2 regions of the Janthinobacterium sp. SUN118 genome follow, and region 1 is predicted to be linked to the other one. Evidence: predicted binding sites of a transcription regulator. Region 1 holds the regulator's gene; the other holds the start of a gene.
The links. The regulator FNR, encoded in region 1, switches genes on or off when oxygen is low (the NO sensors DNR and NnrR bind a similar motif). The targets are predictions, from matches to a motif close to TTGATNNNNATCAA.
Positions count from the first base shown of each region.

Region 1 (3,469 bases):
CCAATAACGACTGGCCCGCCACGCGTACCATGGTCAGGTACTTGCGCTGCTCGGTGTTGAGCTTGGTATTGCCGAGCAAATACACCATGCCCAGCACGGCATTGAGAGGCGTGCGGATTTCATGGCTCATGTTGGCCACGAAATCGCTCTTCGCGCGGTTGGCCGCCTCGGCCCGGTCGCGCTCCTGCTCCAGCTCCGCCGCGCGCGCCTCGAGCTCGTGCTGCAGCCGGTCGCGCTCGCCCATCAGGCCGTTGAACGCCTCCGTCAGCTCGCCGATCTCGTCGCGCTGCTGCACCGGCACGGGGGTGAAGCGGTTGCCCGAGGCGCGCAGCGACAGCAGGGTGTCGCGCAGGCGCACCAGCGGCGACAGCAGGCGCACGGTGACCCAGCCCAGCACGGCCGCGGCCAGCAGCGAGGCGCAGATGCTCCAGAGTACCAGCCGCGACAGTACGCCGTTGAACGGCTCGAACGCGTCGGCCACGGGCAGCGAGGCGGCCAGCAGCCAGTTTACGGATTTCAATCGCTTGAAGCTGTTGACGGCCGTGATGCCGCGGCTGTTGGTGCTGACCATGCTGCCTTCGCCGTCTTCCTTCAGCAGCTGCGTGGTGGTCTGGTTGGCGTTCGGCGCGCGCGGCTGCAGCAGGCGGCTGGTATCGGGGTACAGCACGTAGCGCGGCACGGCTTCGCGCGTGAGGATGAAGTAATAGCCGCTCTTGCCCACCTTGGCCGTGCGCAGGTGGCCCAGCATATTGTCCTTGTACAGGCGCAGCACGCCGATCACGATGCCGGCCACGGCGCCGTTCTTGTCCAGCACGGGCGCGACCATCTGCACGATGGGCAAGTGGCTGGTCTTGCCCAGCATCGGTTGCGTGATCATCGCCTGTTTCGTGCGCATGACGGTATGGAAGTAATCGCGGTCCGTCACGTCGGTGCCGTTGCGTCCCGGCACCTCGGGCACGTTGGCCACCACCTTGCCCTGCGTGTCGAGCACCAGCACGTCGTCGAACAGGGCCAGCATGGCGCGCTGCGTATAGTACTCGCGCAATGCGCCGGCGTCGGCCATGAGGGCGGGCGGCTGGTGGCGCGCCGTCTGGGTGATGATGTCGAGCAGCATCGCCAGCTTGTCGTCGAGCTCTTCGGCCGTGCGCTCGATCAGGGCCGTTTGCTGGACCAGCAGTACTTGCGTGAAATCGTCGCGCATGTGCTTGACCTGGATCATGGTGACCAGGGCGATCATGGCGATCGAGGTCAGGCTGGTGGCCAGCGCGACTTTTGCTTTAATGCCGAGAGGCTTCATGATTTCCTTTTCAGTCCCCGAAGGGACAGGCGGCAGATAATGCTGTCAGGAATTTTCCTATCAATACAGCAACTTGGCAAGCGCCGGCCGCGTAAATTCCCGCCGTCAAAGCAGCAATTGACGATGTTGCCATAAAATTAAATGCAGGACGTCGTTTATTCAGCGAAATTAGCGTGAATGACGGGGAAAATGGCACAGGCAAGCGCGCTATGCAGTAAACTTGTTGTTGCATTTTCAAAAAGGTAATGACATGACAGAAGCGCTACTCTCTCCAGCCTTGCCCGCCGTGAACGTGGAAGCGTTGCGTGCGCGCTGCTCGACGTGCAGCATGCATCAATTGTGCCTGCCGATGGGCCTCGACGTGGGCGACATGGACAGGCTGGACCAGATTATCGGCCGTCGCCGCAAGGTCGCGCGCGGCGCCTCGCTGTTCCGCATCGGCGACTCGTTCCAGAACCTGTACGCGATCCGCCTGGGCCACTTCAAGACTTACCAGATCAATCCGGGCGGCGAAGAGCAGGTGACGGGCTTCCAGATGGCTGGCGAACTGCTGGGCATGGACGCCATCAGCGCCGACCGCCACCACTGCAATGCCGTGGCGCTGGAAGACAGCGAAGTGTGTGAAATCCCGTTTTCCAGCCTGGAACAATTGCTGGGCAATATGCCCACCCTGCTGCGCCATTTCCACCGCATGATGAGCCAGGAAATCACGCGCGAGCAAAGCGTGATGCTGTTGCTGGGCAATATGCAGGCGACGCAGCGTTTTGCCGCCTTCATCGTCAACCTGGCGTCGCGCTACGAGGCGCGCGGCTATTCGGGCAGCAACTTCCAGCTGCGCATGTCGCGCGAGGAAATCGGCAACTACCTGGGCCTGACCATCGAGAGCGTCAGCCGCTTGCTGTCGAAGTTCAAGAAGGAAGGCTGGCTGCGCGTGTCGAACCGCGAGATCGAGATCCTGCAGCCGGCAAAATTAAAAGCCATTACGGCCGGCACCGACACCTGCAAATAACGGCACCGTCAAAACCTGCTGCGCGTCGCGCTTTGCGGCTTGCGTTGCGCGCTGTACACCGGCACAGCTGCGCTTCCCGGCCGTCCATCACTGGCGCCCGCCACGGTTTTCCCCGGCGCTGGCCTTATAGTTCCTCGTCCGCATGCAGCGCGATGCTGCGCTGCGCGGGCCAGGTCCAGATGCCCGACAGGCGCCACTCGCGCGTATTGTTTTCCACCAGCACCTGCCAGCGGCTGCGCTCGAGCATCGGCAGCGCCACCGAGAAGTTGCCCATGGCGTCGGGCTGCACCAGCAGCTTGATATCCTTTTCCGGCAAGGTCGCGTGCGCCAGGTGCAGCTGCAGCGGCGCCTGGTACGCCTTGCCGAAGCTGTGCACGGAGCCCGTCAGGCGTGCTTGCGCCACGTCGTACGCCAGGCTGGTCGACATGGCCAGGTTGCTGGCGGCCGTATCGCGCCGCAAGTCCTGGTTGATGGCCTTGCCCTGCTTGTAATAGTCGCCCACCACCAGCGCGTCAGGTTGCGTAAACGCGATATAGCCCATGAAGCTGCCGACGACGACGGACAGCCCGGGACCGATCATCAGCAGCCATGGCCAGCGGTGCTTGTACCAGGGCGCGGCGGGGGCTTGCAGTTTCAGACTGTCGGACATTGTTTTCTCCTTGTGACGGCGGCAAGAACACGGGGATTCCTGCCGCCTTTCCTGTTTAACGTGGCACGATGAACACGGCGCTTTCGCGCACGTGCAGCGACGGGTCGTCCAGCGACTGCAGCTCGATCGTGATCTTGTTCGAGCCCTTCTCTCCCACGCCGTGCGGCACGCGCAGGCGGATCGGCCAGCCCAGCGTTTCCGTTGCCTGCAAGGTCACTTCATCGCGCGTCAGCAAGGTCAGGCCCGGCAAGCCGGCAACGCTGATCCTGAAGCTCTGGCTTTGCTCCGAAGTGTTCATGATCTGCAGGCGGTAGACGTTCTCGATCATGCCATCTTCCACTTCGCGCCCCATCGAGCCGCGGTCGCGGATGACGTCCATCTTCAGCGGCGTGCGCAGGGCCAGCGAGGTACACACGGCGATGATGATCAGGGCCAGGATGGAGGTGTAGATCAGCACGCGCGGGCGCATGGCGCGCTGGCGGATCTGCTTCGAGTCGAAGTTGTTTTCCATCGC
Region 1 is NZ_JAPUBV010000002.1:706,809-710,277, forward strand. Features, by position in the region: gene O0880_RS18855 (response regulator) at 1-1,297, opposite strand, end outside; gene fnr (fumarate/nitrate reduction transcriptional regulator Fnr) at 1,548-2,306, shown strand; gene O0880_RS18865 (FixH family protein) at 2,431-2,955, opposite strand; gene ccoG (cytochrome c oxidase accessory protein CcoG) at 3,011-3,469, opposite strand, start outside.

Region 2 (3,469 bases), on a different contig from region 1:
GACCTGGCCATCCGCTACGGCTACTACCGCTTCGAGACGGACATCATGGTCGTCACCGTGGCCATCCTGATCGTGCTGGTGCAGATCATCCAGCTGGCCGGCACGCGCATCGCCAAGCGCCTCGACAAACGTTAATTCATACTCAGAACAAGGACATACATGAACCATCTTCGCCGCAACCTGCTGCTGGCCGCCGCCAGCCTGGCCTTCGCCACCGCCGCCCACGCCAAGGACCCGAAGGAACTCGTCATCGGCACCAGCTCCGGCCCGTACTCGGACCAGCTGAAGCTGGGCATCAAGCCGATCCTGGAAAAACAAGGCTACAAGGTCAAGATCGTGGAATTCAACGACTACGTGCAGCCGAACTACGCGCTGGCCGAAGGCTCGCTGGACGCCAACGTGTTCCAGCACATCGTCTACCTGACCAAGTTCGCCACCGATAACAAGCTGCCGCTGAGCCCATTGATCACCGTGCCGACGACGCCGATCGCGCTGTACAGCAGCAAGCACAAGTCGCTGGCGGAAGTCAAGAACGGCGCCACCATCACCATGCCGAACGACCCGACCAACCAGGCGCGCGCGCTGGTGGTGCTGGCCAAGATGGGCTGGATCAAGCTGAAACCGAACGTCGACCCGCTGCGCGCTTCCGAGCGCGACGTGCTGGAAAACCCGAAGAAGCTGAAACTGGTGCCGCTGGAAGCGGCGCAGCTGCCACGTTCGCTGGCGGACGCCGATTTCGCCTTCGTCAACGGCAACTTCGCCCTGGCCGCCGGCATGAAGCTGACCACCGCCCTGGCCGTGGAAAAGATCTCGGACAGCTACATCAACCTGGTGGCGATCCGCACGGCCGACAAGGGCAAGCCATGGGTCAAGGACCTGGAAGCGGCCTACCGCTCGCGCGCCTTCCTCGACGCCACCAACAAATACCTGGCCGGCTATGAAAAGACGGATTACCAGCTGGCGCTGGAAAAGACGCTGAAAAAATAAAGCGCAAGCAAGGCGCTGCACGCAAAAAGACGGCCAGGTTCACACCTGGCCGTCTTTTTTTGCCCGCGCTGCACGGGCATCTTCAATACTTGCCACGCCTGACAAAACCGACGCGAGCGGCAGTCACTGTGCTTGAGAAGCGCGACTGTACGAAGGTACAGTGCGCATCGCAGAGCGCAAATGACGACGCGCAGCAGGTTTTGCTCGGTGTTCCTAGAAGCGGTAGCCGACGCCGACGCCGATCAGCAGCGGATCGACCTTGACTTCGCTGGCCTTGGCACCGCCGATGAAGACGTCGCTGCGGATCTGCACTTTCTTGATGTCGAAGTTCAGCGACCAGTTTTTATCGAGCTTGTAGTCGACGCCCGCTTGCAGCGAGAAGCCCCAGCTGTCGTGCTCGAGGCGGCCGGCGCCATTCAGCAATTTCACGTCAGAAATATTCGTGTAGTTCACGCCCGCTCCCACGTAAGGGCTGAACTGTTTTTCCGGCATGAAGTGGTATTGCAGCGACAGCGTCGGCGGCAGATGCTTGAAGGTGCCGATCTTGTTGCCGTCGAGCTTGACGTCATGCTTTTGCGGGTAAGTCAGGATCAGCTCGGCAGCGATGTTGGGGGTGAAGAAATACGAGATATCGATTTCCGGAATCGTCTTGCTGCTGACATGCAAACGGTCGGATGCGCCGACGCCGCCGATAGGAGCAGATTTGTCGGCCGGGTCGATATGCACGGCGCGCGCACGGACCAGCCAAGGGCCTTCCTGTGCCATGGCGTTGCCGGCGACTGCGCCGATGGCGGCCAGGACGATTGCTGCTGCGGTTGCGGACTTTTTCATTGTATTTCCCTCTGTCGTTAAGTAACGCTGCGAAGTCTAAGAGTGCAGTGCAACAAAAACTTTGATCCACATCAAATAGTGCTGGATGGCATCAACAGACGGAATTTTTCCTTTTCCCAGGTCAAAAATTGCGGCATTGCAGCGCGCTACCGCTCCTTAGCGCACGCCGTCAAACAGGCCGGCCACCCAGTCGGCGAACACGCGCACGCGCGGCGACAGCTGGCGGTGGTGCGGGTACATCACGGACACGGGCAGCGGGTCGGGCCGCATGGACGCCAGCACTTCCACCAGCGCTCCCGCCGCCAGCGCCTGCGCCAGGTGGTAACGGGGCGCCTGGATCAGGCCCATGCCGGCGCGGCAGCAGGCGTGGTAGGCGTCGGCATTGTTGACGGACACCGTGCCCGGCAGGCTCACGCTGTGCACCTGGCCGCCCGCCCGGAAATCGAAGGGCCAGGTCTTGCCCGTCTGGGCGGAAAAGAAATTCACGGCGCGGTGGTGCGCCAGGTCCGCCAGGGTATGCGGCGTGCCGTGCGCGGCCAGGTAGGCAGGGCTGGCGCACGTCACTTGCTCGAGCAGCGCCACGCGGCGCGCCACCATCGACGAATCGCTCAGTTCGCCCACGCGCAGCACGCAATCGACGCCTTCGCGCACGAGGTCGACGAGGCGGTCGCCCATGCCGATTTCCAGTTCGATCAGCGGATAGCGGGCGCAGAACTGGTCGAGCACGGGCATGACGAAATGCAGGGCCAGGGTTGCGTGCAGGTCGATGCGCAGCTTGCCGGCCGGCTGCTGCGCCGCCGAGGAAAAGACGGCTTCCGTTTCCTCGAGGTCGGCCAGCAGGCGCACGCAGCGCTGGTAATACGCGTCGCCGTCGGGCGTGGGCGTTACCTGCCGCGTGGTGCGCTGCAGCAGGCGCACGCGCAGCCGCGCTTCGAGCTGCTTGATCGCATGCGTGACGGTGGCTTTCGGATAGCCGAGGTCATGCGCCGCCTGCGTAAAACTGCGCAGTTCGACGATACGCGTGAAAATGCGCATCGCATCAAATCGGTCCATGCCCACTCCATTGTTATTTCGTGCTGCACAGTGTAGCGATATCGGCGTCATTTTTCCATCGCAAGCCATGACGCGGAGCGGCACGGTGCGTGGAACGCAAGCCAGCCTTGCGCCGACGTCACTGGTCTGCCGCCGGGCCAGACAGCATAATATTTCCACCTCGCACAATACAAATGAGAATAGTAATGATTATCATTTGCGATATAATGCAAAATCATAGATAGGCGTACGCCCAGGCGCACGCCAAGGCGATCACAAAAAGGAATGGGAGACATGGATATATTGAGGGAACTGCGTGAATCGGGCTTGAAAGTAACCATCCCCCGCTTGCGGATTCTGCAGCTGTTTCAAGAAGGCACGATCAAGCACCTGAGTGCGGACGATGTCTACAAACTCTTGCTGGCCGAAAAAATCGACGTGGGCCTGGCCACCATCTACCGCGTGCTGATGCAGTTTGCCGAAGCGGGCATTTTGTTCCGCCGCCACTTCGAATCGGGTCACGCCGTCTTCGAATTGAACGAAGGCCAGCACCACGACCACCTGGTCTGCACGGGCTGCGGCAAGGTCGATGAATTCGTCGACGAAGGCATCGAACTGC
Region 2 is NZ_JAPUBV010000001.1:1,729,260-1,732,728, reverse strand. Features, by position in the region: gene O0880_RS07960 (methionine ABC transporter permease) at 1-135, shown strand, start outside; gene O0880_RS07955 (MetQ/NlpA family ABC transporter substrate-binding protein) at 160-987, shown strand; gene O0880_RS07950 (OmpW family outer membrane protein) at 1,201-1,818, opposite strand; gene O0880_RS07945 (LysR family transcriptional regulator) at 1,975-2,871, opposite strand; gene fur (ferric iron uptake transcriptional regulator) at 3,145-3,469, shown strand, end outside.
Region 2: a site for FNR is predicted at 1,880-1,893, ahead of O0880_RS07950 (OmpW family outer membrane protein). Genes of this name have one in related genera too.